Regions from separate parts of the Exiguobacterium sp. s26 genome, predicted to be linked through region 2. Evidence: riboswitches for the same ligand, from Rfam matches in the RefSeq annotation. Region 2 holds a riboswitch; the other holds the start of a gene.

Region 1 (8,840 bases), on a different contig from region 2:
CGCCATCGAACAGATGCGTACGATTGAAGGCATTGAAATTTACGGACCAGAGGAACGGGTCGGACTCGTCACGTTCAATTTAGGTGACGTGCACGCCCACGACTTAGCGACCGTCTTGGATATGCAAGGCATCGCGGTCCGGGCCGGCCACCACTGTGCCCAGCCGCTCATGCGTCTCCTGAAGCAATCATCGACAGCCCGAGCGAGCTTCTACTTGTACAATACGAAAGAAGAGGTCGACCGCTTCATCGAAGGGCTACGTCAAACGAAGGAGTATTTCAATTATGAGTTTTAACAATCTCGACATGTTGTACCGACAGGTCATCATGGATCATTATAAAAACCCAAGAAACCGTGGCGTCATCGAAGATGGCGTGACGGTCGACTTGAACAACCCGACATGCGGGGATTCACTCCGACTCCAACTCCAAGTCGAGGACGGAATCGTGAAAGATGCCAAGTTCGAAGGTGAAGGCTGTTCAATCAGTCTCGCGTCGGCATCGATGATGACTCAAATCGTGAAGGGCAAGTCTGTTGACGAGGCACTCCAATTGGCCACCATCTTCTCGGAGATGGTCCAAGGAAAAGACTATGATACAGACACGTTCGACCTAGGCGACATCGAAGCGTTGTCTGGCGTCTCAAAGTTTCCGGCTCGCATCAAGTGTGCCACGCTCGCGTGGAAAGCGCTTGAAAAGGGAGTCGACGAGGAAGCGTAAGTAGAAGGAGGAGACCGATATGGCGAAAAACATGCCTGACATTGGCGATTATAAATATGGCTTCCATGACCGAGACATCTCGATTTTCCGTTCAGGCCGCGGCTTGACGAATGAAATCGTAGAGACGATCTCGCGCATGAAAGAAGAACCGGCATGGATGCTCGAGTTCCGCTTGAAATCACTCGAACAGTTCCGCAAAATGCCGATGCCGACATGGGGCGGCGATCTCACGGCACTCGATTTCGATGAGATCACGTATTATGTCAAACCGTCTGAAAAGACAGAGCACTCGTGGGACGAGGTTCCTGAAGAAATCAAACGTACGTTTGACAAGCTCGGAATCCCAGAAGCGGAGCAAAAATACTTGGCAGGCGTCTCGGCTCAGTATGAGTCTGAGGTTGTCTATCACAGCATGCAAGAAGACTTTGAAGCGAAAGGTGTCATCTTCAAAGATACAGACACGGCGCTCAAAGAAAACGAAGACCTCTTCCGTGAGTACTTCGGAAAATTGATTCCGCCGACGGACAACAAGTTCTCGGCGCTCAACTCGGCTGTATGGTCAGGTGGCTCGTTCATCTACGTACCAAAAGGCGTGAAGCTCGAGCAACCGCTCCAAGCTTACTTCCGCATCAACTCGGAGAATATGGGTCAGTTCGAGCGGACGCTTATCATCGTCGACGAGGGCGCTTCTGTCCATTACGTCGAAGGATGTACAGCACCGGTCTACACGACGAACTCACTCCACTCAGCGGTCGTTGAGATTTTCGTCAACAAAGACGCATATTGCCGCTATACGACGATCCAGAACTGGGCGAACAACGTCTACAACTTGGTCACGAAGCGTGCTGTCTGTGAAGCGGGTGGATCGATGGAATGGATCGATGGCAACATCGGTTCGAAACTCACGATGAAATACCCGGCCGTCATCTTGAAAGGTGAAGGCTCACGCGGTATGACGCTCTCAATCGCTCTCGGCGGTAAAGGGCAGCACCAAGACGCGGGCGCGAAAATGATTCACCTCGCACCGAACACGTCGTCGTCAATCGTCTCGAAGTCGATTTCGAAACAAGGCGGAAAAGTCTCGTATCGCGGAATCGTCCACTTCGGTCGTAAAGCGAAAGGTGCACGTTCGAACATCGAATGTGACACACTCATCATGGATAACGAGTCGACGTCGGACACGATCCCGTACAACGAGATCTTGAACGACCAAGTCTCACTCGAGCACGAAGCGAAAGTCTCTAAAGTGTCAGAAGAGCAACTCTTCTACCTCATGAGCCGTGGAATCTCGGAAGAAGAAGCGACTGAGATGATCGTCATGGGCTTCATCGAGCCGTTCACGAAAGAATTGCCAATGGAATATGCCGTCGAAATGAACCGTCTCATCAAGTTTGAGATGGAAGGATCGATTGGATAATCCTGAATAGATGAGGAAAGACGGTTGACATGATTTCATGTCGACCGTCTTTTTGTGTAGGCAATGCCTGTAAACAGGGAATAGGGAATGGGATAAGATGATGCATGACTGTAGATTCGAGAGGAGAAGATCACATGATGTTCTTGGTAACGGGATATTTCAACGCTGACAAAATGAACGAAAAGACCGACCTAGAAATCGATCAAATCATGGCGACGTGTGAACCATACTTACAGGAGCTATATGCAAGTGAACAAGTGTTGTTGGACATGGGGCTTGAAGCGAGCATGAAGCAACTCAAGCGGGAGTCACAGGAGATTTCGATTACGGATGGGCCTGTTACGGCATCGAAGGAAGTCATGGGAAGTGCGTTCGTGATTGAAGCGGTGGATATGGAGGACGCGGTCAGAATCGCTTCCATCCATCCGACGACCCAAGTGCCCGAAGCGGAAGCGTTAGGGTGGAGGCTCGAGATTCGGCCGGTTCACTATTATCGGGAGCGAGAGTGAATGAAAACTTCACCTGTAAAGATTATGCAGAAAAATATATTGACATTCCATGGAAACGTCGTCATAATACAAAGTAATTTGATATGAATACTCTTATTAAGAGCAGGTGGAGGGAATTAGCCCTATGAAGCCCGGCAACCATCCGTACTGAATCGCCAGTACGGAAACGGTGCTAAATCTAACAGCGAACGCTGAGAGATGAGAGGAAATCGGAATTTTTAGGAATCCTTCTGTCTCGTTTATGAGTTCAGAAGGATTTTTTTGTATTCTGCCTCTAACAGAGTTTCTATCAAAAAAATATAAGGGGGAATTTATTTTGAAAGGAAAATTCTTATTAAGTGCAGCGCTCGTCACAGGGTTAACGGTCTCGTCAGCTTTACCGGTTACATATGCGCATGACGAGCTTGGGGACATCATCATTGAGAAAGGGGAGCGCAATTCGGATGAAATCAGTTCGGTTCCCGTGACGGAAGGAAGCAAGAACGTCAAGTATCTACATGAGACGGCAGCAGTATCATTAAAGGAAATCCGAGAAGGCGTAAAAAATAGTACGGCCGACGTGTACGCCCATAAAGGGTTCGCATACACAGGAACAAATACTGCCGGTGGAGGAAACGGCGGGGTTCGCGTGTTTGACTTGAAAGATCCATCCAACCCGAAAGAAGTCGCTGTATTCGCCGACCAAGACATTCCTGGGACTTGGCAGGAAAAAGTAATCGTGAAGACGGTGAACACAAAATCGTTCAAAGGAGATTTGGCGGTTGTATCGGCACAACAACTCGACTCTAAAAATCCGAATTCTAAAGGTGGATTCCTGATTTATGATGTGACGAACCCGTATGAGCCGAAGAAGTTGGGTTTCTATGAAGTGACGAAGAAAACGAGAGGCACACATGAGCTTTACTTGACGACACAAGGGGACCGGGTATTGGTCCTTGCCTCGAACCCTTACGCGGACTACTATTCACACGGTAAAGAGAAGGACTTCCAACTCGTCGATGTCACCAACCCGGCGGAACCGAAGAAGCTATATGAGTTCGATCCACGCTCATTAGCAGAAGTCGATGAAAGCTTTGACGGATACAACTGGAACGCACCAGATGGCAAGAAGAGACCGGTCTTCAATCATAGCGCCTATGCGGATGAGAACGGGAAAACAGCGTTTCTCTCGTTCTGGGATCTTGGAACGATCATCTTGGATATTTCAGACCCAGATAACGTGACATACGAAGGACGCACAGCGTTCGCATCGGATCAACAAGGCTCGGCGCACTCGGCGGCACTTGCAAAAGGCGGCACGGTACTCGTTGAAACAAGAGAAGTGTATGCACCGGTTAAATCAGGCTACGAACAAGCTTACGGATACACACGGATCTTCGACATTAAAAACAAAACGAATCCAAAACTATTGAGCGAATTCAAGACGGATTTGACAGAAGACATCTCTGAGAATCCGGCTGAACAAGTGACGTTCGGTAAAACGGTACACGATCCAAAAGTACATGGGAACACGTTGTACTTGTCTCACTATGCGGGCGGGGTTCGAACTGTTGATATTTCGAATCCAAGTCACCCGGTACAAATCGGAAAATACGTGCCGGCCGATGCGAATATCTGGGGCGTGTACGTCGATCAAAACTATGTGCTCGCGTCTGACATGGGTACAGGGTTGAAAGTGCTCCAAAAAACCAACAAGTAATGCCATCTCGACAACCAGCGAAGCTCGACTTCGCTGGTTTTTTGTATAATGAAACGAGGGGGCGATGTCGTGACCAATCGATTTTTATTAGAGAGTCGAGAACTGGAGACGTTCATGTCTCAAATGTTTGTGATTTGTCCACAATGTGGGGGCCGAGCGGACGTTTTGGAGAAGATTAATGAGGTACGCCTGAGCTGTTTCCATTGCGGTCATCTGCAAATGAAGCAAAACGGTACAAAATATATCGGTGGAGCTATCGATGTTCATTTCGGATTGCCGCTCTATCTACAAACAGGTTGTTGTGGTCATGTACTATGGGCTTACAACCAAGAGCACCTCGGCTACATGAAGCGTTATATCGAGGCGATGATACGGACAAGCGACAGGGCGAATCGCAGTATTGAGAGTCGCTTGCCTAAGTAAATGAAGAAAAAGCAGAATCGGGATGAAGTATTACGAGCGATTGTAAAATTAGAACAAATACGGTAGAGGTGAATTGGGTGGACCGACGAAAAGAACTGCATGAAATCGAGCTCTATCAGAAGCATTGTGTTATGCGCTCCCGTATCAAATCAAATACTTAGGAGAAGATACGTTATTTCCAAGTGAGTCGTTGTCTGAGTACGAATTGTTATGGGGAGAGTGGGAAGACATTTGGATAGAGTCTTCTCTACAATCAATCGAATGGATTCGATTGCGACCAAAGGTGTTAGTCTACAAGGGAGCAATCGTCGAACCGGACGTATGTGACATGACCGATGAAATAATATTTATTTTAACGAAAGAACGAATCCCGTTTATACAGGACAATAAAACGATTCAAATTTTTGGCTATGTTCGAGATACGGGAATATTTGAACCGAAACGTGACGTATAGCGTAATCCTGTATTTACTTTGTATATACTGATTGTTTAGTTTTTGTCGTAAAACGAAGGCGAGTCGGGTATGCTAAGTAAGAGAACACGTTTAGAAAGGGATGAAGCAGATGGATCACTTGAACACGATTGACCCAGAAGACATCACCCGCATCGCCGTCGTCGGCGCCGGCTGGGTCGGTATCAGTTTCGCCTATCAACTGTCGATGGCGGCGCTCTGTGAAGAGCTCGTCTTGATCGACTCGAACCACGCCAAGGCCGAAGGGGAGGCGATGGACCTCAATCACGGGATATCATTCGCCCCGAGTCCGGTCCGAATTTGGGCAGGTGACTACTCGGACTGCCGCGACGCCGATATCGTCATCATCACGGCCGGTGCCGCTCAAAAGCTCGGTCAGACCCAGATGGACCTCGCCGAACAAAATGCGAAGGTCATGCAACATGTCACGGAACAAATTATGGCGAGCGGATTCGACGGTATCATCGTCGTCGCGACGAACCCGGTTAATGTCATGGCACACGTCGTCTGGAAGGCGTCCGGCTTGCCGAAACATCGCGTTATCGGTTCAGGAACAGTCCTTGATACGGCACGTCTCCGTTATAAGGTAGGCGAGTACTTCGACTTGTCGTCACGGAACTGCCACGTCTATTATATGGGCGAGCATGGTGCTGGGGGCTTCGTCGCCTGGGACAACGCCCGCGTTTACGGGAAGTCGATGAAGCAGCTACTTGAGGAGAATGAATCGTATCGCCAAGAAGATTTGGACGCCATCTATCAAGGAGTCCGCGATGCGGCGAATCAAATCATCGAATATAAGAGCGCGGCGTACTACGCGATCGGGCTCGGGCTCCTCCGAATCGTCCGCGCCATCGTCCGGAATGAGAACTCCGTCGTGACAATCGGTGCCCATCTCGATGGCGAATACGGTGCCTCAGGTCTCCATATCGGCGTACCGGCCTTGATTGACCGGACTGGTATCCGCCAAATCGTCGAGATCGAACTGACGGACGAGGAACAAGGACAGTTCGATGCCTCGGTCGGACGGATTCGCCAAGCGATTGACAACATCGAATCATCAACATAAAAAGGACCCGGCTGCAATCGCAGCCGGGTTTGTCATTACGACGCCTTCTTCTCGGCGACGTCTTTCTTATAATATTTCTCGGACGTGAAGAACTCGGTCGTCAAGCGCTTCACTTCGCCGCTCAACATCAAGACGGCAATCATGTTCGGGATAAGAATCATCGCGAGCATCAAATCAAGGAAGTTCCAAATCATCTGTGCTCCACCGATTGCACCGATGACGATTGAGCCGATATAGACGACTTTCATCAGGAAGCCGGCCTTCAAACCGAATAAGTACTCGGCTTGGCGCGACCCGTAGAAGATGATGACGATAATCGTCGACAAGACGAAGAAGATGAGCGAGATTGTGACAAGCAGGCTGCCCGTGTACCCGAAGTACTGTTGGAACGCGATTGTTGTCAGGGCTGCTGGATCGTTCATCGCATCGGCCCGTGTCCATACACCGGACGACAAGACAACGAACGCCGTCGCGCTACAGATGATGAGCGTATCGATGACGATCCCGATCACGGCCCAGAAGCCTTGCCGGACCGGATGATCCGTTTGCGCAGCGGCGTGGGCAATCGGTGCCGTCCCGAGTCCTGCCTCGTTCGAATAAAGACCACGGGCGAAGCCCCAACGAATCGTCTCGGCGATGGCGGCACCAGCGAAACCACCGAGCGCGGCCATCGGTTGGAATGCGTATGAGAAGATGAGCCCGAGTACTTCCGGGATTTGTGAGAAATTCATCAAGACGATAATGAAACCGGCACCGACATAGACGAGTGCCATCGCCGGGACGATGACTTCCGTCACTTTCGCGATGCGTTTCATACCGCCGAAGACGACGAGGGCGACGAGCCCGGCGACGATAATCCCGGTCACAAGGGTATTGCCGTTGAACGTCTCTCTGACGGCCGAACTGACGGCGTTTCCTTGAACCATGATACTCGGGATGAGTTCGATCATGAGAGCGAAGGCGAACCATGAGGCGAGCCATTTCAGCTTCAAGCCTTTCGCCATATAGTAGACGGGACCGCCGACAAATTCACCGGCCTCGTTCTTCTCGCGGTAACGGACGGCGAGGACGCTCTCCGAGAACTTGATGGCCATCCCGACGACGGCGATGACCCACATCCAGAAGATGGCGCCCGGACCGCCGAACATGATGGCGGCTGGTACCCCGATGATATTGGCGGCACCGATCGTCGAAGATAAGGCCGACGTCAATGCCTGGCGGGGACTGATGTCACCTTCACCTTTTGGTTTTTTGAAAACACTGCCTAACGTTTGTTGCATTATGTAGATGGGGTATCGGAATTGGAAGAATCCTAAACGAATCGTCAAATAGAGTCCAGACAAAACGAGTAACGAGATGATTGGCACACCCCATAGCCAATCTGAAATTGTCGTCACCACAGTCACAAGTTGTTCCACATCACCACTCCTATCCAGTATTTTACTTATACATTGTTGCCTAACGAGACAGAGGCTAAACCCATTCTTTCAAATTAGAGGAGGAGACTTATATGAAACAAGCACAGCATCTCGTCGTATCGGGTCGGGTCCAAGGGGTCGGTTTCCGCTATTTCGCGCAAGCGACTGCCCTTGAATACGGCATCACAGGTTGGGTCCGGAATTTGAATGACGGGACGGTCGAACTTCAAATCGAAGGAGACGCGGAGAGACTCGAATCATATAAACGCGCCCTCTATGACGGCAATCGTTTTGTCGGGGTCGAACGGATTGAAGCGGAAGAGGCGACGATCGAATCATTCCGGAAGTTTGATATCCGTTATTGACCATTTTTCTCATTTACAGCTAGTCAGTGAGTGCGACCAACCGATAATTTGTAAATTAAGGGAACGGTTCCATACAATAAATCCACATTTCAAAAAAATAAACATCATTTTTATGGATAGGGTGGTCAAAAAAATGAAAGTGTGTATAATGAAATAGACCAAGCGGTTTATTGTCAGAAAATTTAGTCATTTGATTCATTGGGTAACACGGAAGGTATTACATGTATGTGGAGGTAGTTGTATGAAAAAATCGACATTATTCCCGTTAGCATTCACGATTTTCGCATTATTCTTCGGGGCCGGGAACTTGCTGTTCCCACCGATGCTAGGTGCGATGGCAGGACAGAACCTCGTCCCAGCCCTAGTCGGCTTCGTCATTACCGGCGTCGGGCTACCATTACTCGCGCTCTTCGCAGTCGCGCGGGTCGGCGGTGGATCTGACCAAATCGCTCGGTATATTCCGAAGCGGCTTGCGCTCGTCTTGACGGGATTAATGTACGTGGCGATTGGACCGTTCTTCGGGATTCCTCGGACGGCAGCAGTCACGTATGAGATGGGAGTCGTACCGTTTCTCGGTGCGCCATCTACGCTCACGCTCGCAATCAGTTCAACTGTCTTCTTCGGTTTGACGTTCTTCTTGACGTTACGTGCTCAGAAATTGATTGAAGTCATCGGACGCATCATCACGCCAATCCTCTTGCTCTTGCTTGCGGCAATCGGAATCACGAACCTCGTGGCTCCACTCGGGAAGC
Region 2 (8,840 bases):
GAACGCCCGGTTGATTTTCATGATTTGCGTCCGCAACGCATCGTTCGGGGCGTGGAGTGACAGCGCCAAATTGATGCGAAGATCGAGGTCCGCGAATTTGTAAATCTTGTCGGCGAGACCGCTCGTCGACACGTTGATTTTACGCGGTGCGATGGCGAGTCCGCGTTCGTCTTTGACGACACGGAGGAAATCGACCAAGTTATCGAAGTTATCGAACGGTTCCCCGATTCCCATGACGACGATATGACTGACGCGGGCACCTTCCCCGACCTCGTCCAAATAATGTTGCACGGTCATGATCTGTTCGACGACTTCGCCGGCCGTCAAATCGCGCGTCTTCTTCAAGAGACCGCTCGCACAGAAGCTACAGCCGATGTTGCAGCCGACTTGCGTCGTCACACAGACCGAACGTCCGTATTTGTGACGCATGAGCACCGTCTCGATATAGTGTCCGTCATGCAGTTTAAGTAAAAATTTGACCGTCCCGTCGCCCGCTTCTTGTTTGACGAACAGGTCTTGCGTCGAGATGACGTATTCGGCGGCGAGCGCCTCACGTACCTCGGCCCGTACCGAGATGTCCTCGATGTGCTTGACTCGGTCGATATAGAGCGAGTCCCAGATTTGTCTAGCGTGGAAGGCGCTGTATCCCCAAGAGACGCACGCTTCCGTCAGCTGATCGAATGTCAGCCCGTATATAGATGGTTTCATTGCTATCTGTCCTTTCTTCAATCCACATACGTACCATTGTAGCGGACGTGGACGACCGGTGCAACGTTCTTATAACGGTGGGACGGGACGTGTCACGTGACGCTCGAACGCATAGGCGAGACGAATCAAGTCGCGTTCGGCATAGCTCGTCCCGGTGAATGATAGACCGAACGGGGCCCCGCTCGCCTTCAAGCGATACGGGATCGTGACGGTCGGATGGCCGGCTTTCGCCGCCATGTCATAATTGTGGTCATGCGGCAAGACGAGCGCATGAAGTTCCTGCTCGGCCAACAATCGGTCGATGCCGTCCGTCTTGGCGTGATAGACGTCGTCGAGGCGGCGCATCAAATAGGCGTCCTCAATCAAGCGACCCGATTGTTCGTTCGCTTTCTCGAACGTCTTCTGTCCGTGCGGAATCGTCTCCGGATGACTGTTGTTCCAATTAATCAAATCCGACAACGTCTCATACGGGAGCTTCGTCGAGGCGAGATACGCCTCGATTCCGAGCTTGAACTCATGATACAGGATATCCCCTTGGTCGAGCCCTGCTTTCGACGGCAGTTCGACGGTGACGACCTCGATGCCGCTCTGTTTCAGCAATGCGATTGCTTCGTCGTAGAGCACCTGCTCTTCTTCCGACAAATCGGTCTTGACGACGCCGACACGCATCCCGACTGCTTGCCGCTCATCGAGACAAGTCCGGTAAGGCGGACCGGCCGGAAGATGCGCCGTCGCTGGGTCAGCGGGATCTTCCCCGACCATCGCCTCAAGGGCGAGCACCGCATCCCGGAGTGTCCGTGCCATCGGGCCGGCCGTGTCTTGCGACCGGGAGATCGGGATGATGCCGCTGCGGCTAATCAACCCGACGGTCGGTTTGATACCAACGATTCCGTTATGGACGCTCGGGTGGATAATCGAGCCGCTCGTCTCGCTGCCGACGGCGAGCAACGTCAAGTTGGCCGCGACCGCTGACGCCGAACCTGAACTCGACCCTCCGACATCGAGCTTGTCCCCATATGGATTGAGCGTCTGGCCACCGACCCCACTCCAGCCGTTCGGCATGCCCTCGGTCAAAAAGTTGGCCCATTCGGACAAGTTCGCTTTCCCGAGGATGATGGCCCCGCTCGCGCGCAGGCTTTGGACGAGATGGGCGTCCCGGCCGGCGAAGTGATGCGCGAGGGCGACGGCCCCGGCCGTCGTCTTCATCAATCCGGCCGTCTCGACATTGTCTTTAATCAACACCGGGATGCCGAGCAACGGCAAGCGGTCACCTCGTCGAAACGCCCGGTCGGCCGCCTCGGCCTCGAACAAGGCGTCCGGGTTCACTTGAATGACCGCTCTCAGCTTATCGTTCAACTGGGCGATTCGAGTCAAATAATAGGCCGTCACGTCACGCGCCGTGAACGTTCCTTCTTTATATCCGCGATGGGCGGTCTCGATATCGAGTTCGAAACATGTGTTTGGTTCAGTCATATAGATTCCTCCTTTGGTCACTCGATGGTATTCGCTATCGCCACATGATTTCCTGTTTTCGTTCGCCAACGAATATGTAACTTGGTACACTGAAAGAAAAGGGAGGTTACTATGAACCGTTCGTACGTTCTCGTCTTATTGTCCGTCTTTGCCTTGTTCTTCTTACAGCTATATGCCGGGGACGCTCCGTATACGCTACCGCTCTCCATCGTCCTCGTCATCTTGATTCTCGGCGCCACCTTGGTCCAACTTCGACGCAAACCAAACCGTTGACGCCGCTTCAAATCTGATGGTATGATGCTCTCACCAACTACATATCGATATCTCGAGTGAACGAGAGACCTGGCTCTATGACTTCACAGCAACCTGCTTCGGCAAGGTGCTACTTCCAGCAAGGCAGTTTGCCTTGGCCGATATGACAGAGCGCTCATGTCGATGACATGGGCGCTTTTTTTTGGAAATGAACATGAGGGGGACTTATTAATGGAAAAAGCAACATTCGCAGGCGGCTGTTTTTGGTGCATGGTGACGCCGTTCGAGGAACAACCTGGCATCGAGTCAATCGTATCCGGTTATACGGGAGGTCACGTCAATGACCCGACGTATGAACAAGTGAAGACAGGGACGACGGGACACTATGAGGTCGTCGAGATCACGTTCGACCCGACGCTGTTCGCTTATGAACGACTGCTCGAACTATATTGGATTCAGACCGACCCGACCGATGACGGCGGCCAGTTCCAAGACCGCGGCAGCCAATATGCGCCGGCCATCTTCTATCATACGGAAGACCAACGCGTGAAAGCAGAACAGAGTCGCGACGCGCTCGCGGCGAGCGGACGCTTCAAACAGCCGATTGTCACGAAGATTCTACCGGCCGACACGTTCTATCCGGCCGAGGAATATCATCAAGACTTCCATAAAAAAAATCCGGCCCACTATAAAGAGGACCGGAAGAAATCTGGGCGCGACGCATTCATCGAGCAAGCCTGGTAAACAAAAGACGGGTCGTCTGACCCGTCTTTTTAGCTCTTGGCAATCCCGAGCATGAATCCGGCCACGACGATGAGCCCGATTCCCATAAAGACGAAGACCCGTTCTTTCGTCGTCTTCTCTTCTTTCAATAGATAAATCCCGCCGAGCGTCGCCACGACGACGTTCAATTGGGACAAGGCGAATGACGTCGCGATGCCGACCTCACCGCTTGACACGAACAGCCCGAAGTTCCCGATCCCCCAAGCGAGACCGGCCAAAATGTTTTTGAACGTCTTCGGGTCGAACTTCTTCACATCTTTCTCACGCAGGCTGAACAAGAGCGCCGCGACGAACATCCCGACCGACTGCGGCAAGATGGCCGTGATGCCGTCGACCTCGAAATAGTTCGTCAAGACGGCATACGTCACATAACCGATACTCGACACGAGCAGGACGAGCAAACCTTTCTTCAAGGCGCCGCTGCTATCGCCATCTTTTTGTTGTTGGTATGACGTCAGTGCCGCCCCGATGATAATCAACACGAGCGCAGAAAAGCCGAGCCACAACTCGGTCGTCGTCTTCCAATCGCCGAGCACGATGACCCCGAACAACGACGTCCCGACGAGTTGCATCCCGGTGCTGATCGGCATCGCTTTCGATACACTTAAAATTTGGAACGACTGGAACTGTAAATATTGCCCGAGTGCCCAGAACACACCAGATATGAAGCCGGTCACGATTGCGAGCGTCGTGAACTCCGGATTGAAGACGAGTGCGATGATGACCGCCATCACCATCGCCCCAATCGTCGTCCCGATTAACTGTTGAATCGGCTTGCCGCCGACTTTCGAGACGATGAGTGGGATACTCCCCCACATCAAGGCAGGTAAGAGTGCGAGTAAAATCATTTCCATAGATAACACCTGCTTTCGTAGAATAACATTACCCATGATTTTCCCACGTTTACGCCCGATTAAACTTTGTTCAAAAAAATTTAAAAATACCCATTGCCAAATGTTTTACTAGGATGATATAATAATTTTCGAACGGGGCATTAGCTCAGCTGGGAGAGCGCCACGCTGGCAGCGTGGAGGTCAGCGGTTCGAGCCCGCTATGCTCCATTATGGAAGTCACCACTCATTTGAGGGGTGACTTTTTTGCGTCTCCGCCCGGTTTAAGTCACCTGGTAGCGGGTAATGATTGTAAGACATCATTATTCTAAGGGGGACTTACTATGGATCGTGCCTCTGTCGAAGAGACCATTTTAGCCGTCATCGACTGTATGCGGGCAAGCAATCACTGTTTCTCAAAATGTTTACAAGAAGAGGATTTATTGATGGTCGCCGAGTGTATCCGGCTGACGAAAGAATGTTCGGAAGTGTGTGCGCTCGCCTTGAACGCGCTCGAGACCGATTCGGCTTTCACCAAACCGATTGCTGCACTCTGCGCCCAGGTGTGCGACACGTGCGCCGTCGAATGTGGCCGCCATTTGCATGACCATTGCCAACGTTGTTCCGAAGCGTGTCTCCGCTGTGCCGAGGCGTGTCGCAACCTCGTGGCCGCATAATCGCTTTTTAGTCTAACGATATGTTAGACTTTTTTTATACTTGTTTTATGAGAAAGGGACCGATTATGTCACATTCAATTCTTGCCATCGACGTCGAGACGGCCAACCGCGATAGTCGCAGCATCTGCTCTGTCGGCTGGAGCCTACTCGTCGACGGTGAAATCATCGAGACGAACCAACTACTCGTCAATCCAGAAGAAGACTTTGACGCAGGCAATATCCGCGTCCACGGCATCCGGCCGAGCGACGTCTGGGACGCCCCAGCCTTACCCGAGGTGCTTGAACAGCTCTATCCGACGCTGCGGGATGTCGACCTCGTCATGGCGCACAACGCCTCATTCGATATGGGCGCTTTCAAGAAAGCGATCGCCAAATATGATTTATATACGTTTCCGACGATCGAGTACGGCTGTACCGTCAAGCTGTCGCGAAAACTGTATCCTGGACTGCCGAATCACAAGCTGAACACGATGGCGGAATATTTGAACGTCCCGTTCATCCATCACGATGCGGCTGAAGATGCCCGCGTCTGCGCGTTGCTCATGCGCGACATGATGCAGAAGACCGGGATTCATGACCCGCGTGAACTGCACCGCTATACATCGGTCAAGCTCGGGAAGCTCGCCTATTGACCCATAAGCATGCCAGACAGGCCAAGACAATCGTCTTGGCCTGTCACCGTTTAAAGATCCATCTTTTTTGGACGTAATAACTGACGACGAACAAAAGGCTGTCGACGAGCACTTTAATCCACACTTCCCCGTCCCGAAACAACAGGAACAATACATAGACGAGACCGGCCGACAACGCCATCTGCACGCCGACGAGACCGAAGTATTTCGGCATCGCCCGTCTCGCTTTCGAATGGAACACGACTTTTCGGTTGACGATGTAATTGAATAAGGACGAGATGATGCGGGCCAATACCGTCGCAATCAAGACATGGGTCGTCTCGAACCACGGGTTCAATAAAAAGATGAATAAGGCATAGGCGCCGATATCTAATAAGAATGAGGCGACCGAGGATAATGAATAGGCTAAAAACATCCGATAAATCAGAATTGAGTCGATGACCGGCCGAAAATGGGACGAAGCGTTCTCGGCCACATACACGGTTTGAATCGGAATCTGTTGAATCGGGACTTGCCAACGTTTCGTGAACGTCAACATGTTCATCTCGAACTCATAGCGGTTCCCAGGCACATCCAGCAACTGTTCCGCATAGCGCAATGGAACCGCCCGTAGACCGGTTTGGGTATCTTTCAGCCGAAGTCCGCTGCCGACGAGCATGACACCACGGGTCATCTGGTTCCCGAATCGGCTCCGGAACGGAATGTGTGCGCCCGAGAAATCACGGCAACCCATGACCAGATGATGCGGCCGCTGAATACCCGCCTCATATACATGTCTTACATCTTCCGGCAGATGTTGTCCGTCCGCATCGACGGTGATGACACCATGCGTACCGGGGAATCGTTCGACGACGTGACGAATCCCCGTCTTCAACGCCGCACCCTTGCCTTGATTCCGTTCATGGACGAGAACAGTCGTCACCCACTTCCCGACCTCATCGAAGACAGTTTGGGACGTCTCGGCACTTCCATCGTTCACGACGATGACATGGACAAACCCTGTCTCTTTCAGCTCGCGGACAAGTGTGAGAAGCGCTTGATCCGGATTATAGGCCGGAATCACGACGACATACTTATCTAGACGTTCCACGGAATGCATTTGCATCGCCACCCCTCCTTCCCTCCTTCTATACCCAAGACGATGAAAAGTGATTCCTCGGTCCGCGGCAAATAAAAAACACGGTGCCTCGGAGGACACCGTGCCAGATTAACCGATGAAGATGAAGTAAGACGAAGCGAAGTAGACGAGTACGACGAGCACTGACGGCAAGACATAGCGGAACTTCGACGTCACGTCTTTACGAAGGAGCGTATACATGACCAACACCGACAAAATCGTGATGCCGATCGCCGTCACTAAGTGAGACGCAGCCACGTCGGCCAGAATCGAACCGTCTTGGTAAAACGCGTCCGACATGGCGATGATGAGCATGTTGAAGATGTTGCTTCCCAAAATCGAACCGAACGCCAAGTTGACGTTACGAAGTTTCAAGGCGACAAATACCGATACAGCCTCCGGGAGCGAGGTCGTCGCGGCAATCAAGAAGCTACCGACGAAGCTCGAACCGAGACCCGTGACGACGGCGATCTGATCGCCCAATACCGATAGTGCTGTCCCCGCCCCCATGATGACGAGTGCGGCGATGATGAAGCCGATGACCGCACGTTTGACCGTGATCGAACTCGTCGCACTCGCGCCGATTTCTTGTACGGCCTCATGTGCAGCTTCCCGCTCGACGGCAGGTTGTTGCGGGCGCTTGCCGATATAGTAAATCCCGATCCCGTACAATACCGCGATCAACAAGGCGTCAATTCCGATGCCGAGAATCGTGAAATCGATGCGCACGATCAGGGCAATCATCGTGACGAGCGTCAACATGAGACCTAGACCAGCTGTATAGAGATGATCTCGACTCGCCTCATTGAACATGCGCTTCTGACGATAGAAGAGGTCGAACATCGCCAAGATGAAGATGTTGAACAAGTTCGACCCGAGCATGTTACCGATGGCGATATCCGGGTTGTTGATCAAGACAGCCGAGACACTCGTCGTCACTTCCGGCAACGATGTCGCACCCGCCAGCAGCACTGTCCCGACGAGCATCCCGCTCATCGTCGACTTCTCACTGATGACGTCAGCGTAAGTCGAGAGTTTCATGGCGGCATACACGGTGATGGCAGCGGCCAAGATGAAATAAATAAATACCATTTGAATAAATCTCCCCTTTTCGTGAATTCAAAAAGACATTTTTATGGACGCCGAAAAAGCATCCATAAAAAGGTCTTGCGGACTTGGTAAGAAGCTCGATGGACCGAGTGCATTGCACCGTAATGACGACCCATCGACCACAGGTGTGGTCGCTACTCCCCCTCTTATGTTCACGACGAATATATCACGTTACATCTCATTTGACAATCATTTGACCTTTAAATGTGAAATGACGTCATCGACTGGCATCGCCGTCCGGTAAGACAGTTCTTCAATCGCTTGAAGCATCGGGAGCGGTAACGGTTCCCAGAGTCCTCCTTCTTTCAATTGAGCGGACAGGCCGTCAAGCTCCGGTTGATTGACGTCCGTGACGTGACGATAGCCTTCACGCATCGCCTCATGGATCTCATAGGCGGTCTGACAGAGCGTCGACGTCTCTTGGAGCCAGTCCTCTTCATGGAATCCTCGCTGAATGACGTCAAACAGTTTTCCGAGTTTGTCGAACCGCTCGTCGGCGACGCCATAAAACAATAGGTTCAGCTCTGTCTCGAACGATTCGATGAGCGTCGTCGTCTGACTGAACGGTTTGAACGCTTGGAGCAATTCGTGATAATACCACGACTGGTCGCGGAGCGGACGTCTGAAGCGATCCCATACTTGTTTACCGGCAGACTCAACGTCGAGTCGAATCGAACGAAGATTATGTATCTTGTCCGCCGCCAAGAGCGCCACTTCATCGTACTGCATCGTCTGCACGTGCTGAATCGTCATCCGTTTCCGTTCTTCCCATGAAAGGTGCTTCCCGGGTTCGGACACCGCTTCAACGAGTCGTCTCACTTCACTTCCGAACCGTTCTTCGATCTCTTCGGGGGTCGTCAACGTGTCTTCAAGCAAATCATGGAGCAAGCCGGCGGCCACGACCGGGACCGGTTGCCGGTCTTCGACGAGCAACATGGACACGGCGACGGGATGGGTTAAGTAGGGAATATTCGTTCCTTTTCGAAACTGTCCGTCGTGCCGGACGGCCGCGAATCGGAGCGCCTCTTCAATCAACTGGTGCACGGCGATTCCTCCTTCGATGGGTTCATAGAGCGTCCCCATCCTTTACCCATGCCTAGTCCCATCTACTCATTTCGCGTGTTAAAACATAGGGTAATGGTCCCGTTTTTTTCGTTTACGGCTCATAAATCATCTTCTTCGTCATCCCGCCGTCGACGACGAGGTTTTGCCCGTTGACGAAATCGTTCTGTTCATCAATCAAATAAGCGACTGCGCG

What was found. A riboswitch is a leader RNA that binds a small molecule or an ion and turns the genes downstream of it on or off. The one in region 2 is predicted to bind S-adenosylmethionine.
Region 1: linked by a shared signal. The riboswitch ahead of KNP82_RS01670 (LVIVD repeat-containing protein) and the one ahead of msrA (peptide-methionine (S)-S-oxide reductase MsrA) in region 2 are both predicted to bind S-adenosylmethionine.

What each region holds. Positions count from the first base shown of each region.
Region 1 is NZ_JACSLS010000001.1:332,707-341,546, forward strand. Features, by position in the region: gene KNP82_RS01650 (cysteine desulfurase) at 1-295, shown strand, start outside; gene sufU (Fe-S cluster assembly sulfur transfer protein SufU) at 285-719, shown strand; gene sufB (Fe-S cluster assembly protein SufB) at 739-2,136, shown strand; gene KNP82_RS01665 (YciI family protein) at 2,271-2,645, shown strand; SAM riboswitch class I at 2,736-2,850, shown strand; gene KNP82_RS01670 (LVIVD repeat-containing protein) at 2,962-4,344, shown strand; gene KNP82_RS01675 (hypothetical protein) at 4,414-4,767, shown strand; gene KNP82_RS15650 (DUF6678 family protein) at 4,892-5,221, shown strand; gene KNP82_RS01680 (L-lactate dehydrogenase) at 5,331-6,305, shown strand; gene KNP82_RS01685 (alanine/glycine:cation symporter family protein) at 6,341-7,723, opposite strand; gene KNP82_RS01690 (acylphosphatase) at 7,816-8,088, shown strand; gene brnQ (branched-chain amino acid transport system II carrier protein) at 8,330-8,840, shown strand, end outside.
Region 2 is NZ_JACSLS010000003.1:273,853-282,692, reverse strand. Features, by position in the region: gene rlmN (dual-specificity RNA methyltransferase RlmN) at 1-708, opposite strand, end outside; gene KNP82_RS06215 (amidase family protein) at 778-2,181, opposite strand; gene KNP82_RS06210 (hypothetical protein) at 2,293-2,454, shown strand; SAM riboswitch class I at 2,499-2,600, shown strand; gene msrA (peptide-methionine (S)-S-oxide reductase MsrA) at 2,665-3,177, shown strand; gene KNP82_RS06200 (GRP family sugar transporter) at 3,207-4,070, opposite strand; tRNA gene KNP82_RS06195 (tRNA-Ala) at 4,205-4,277, shown strand; gene KNP82_RS06190 (four-helix bundle copper-binding protein) at 4,391-4,723, shown strand; gene KNP82_RS06185 (3'-5' exonuclease) at 4,789-5,355, shown strand; gene KNP82_RS06180 (bifunctional glycosyltransferase family 2/GtrA family protein) at 5,399-6,460, opposite strand; gene KNP82_RS06175 (sodium:calcium antiporter) at 6,563-7,564, opposite strand; gene KNP82_RS06170 (HD domain-containing protein) at 7,772-8,626, opposite strand; gene KNP82_RS06165 (SDR family NAD(P)-dependent oxidoreductase) at 8,739-8,840, opposite strand, start outside.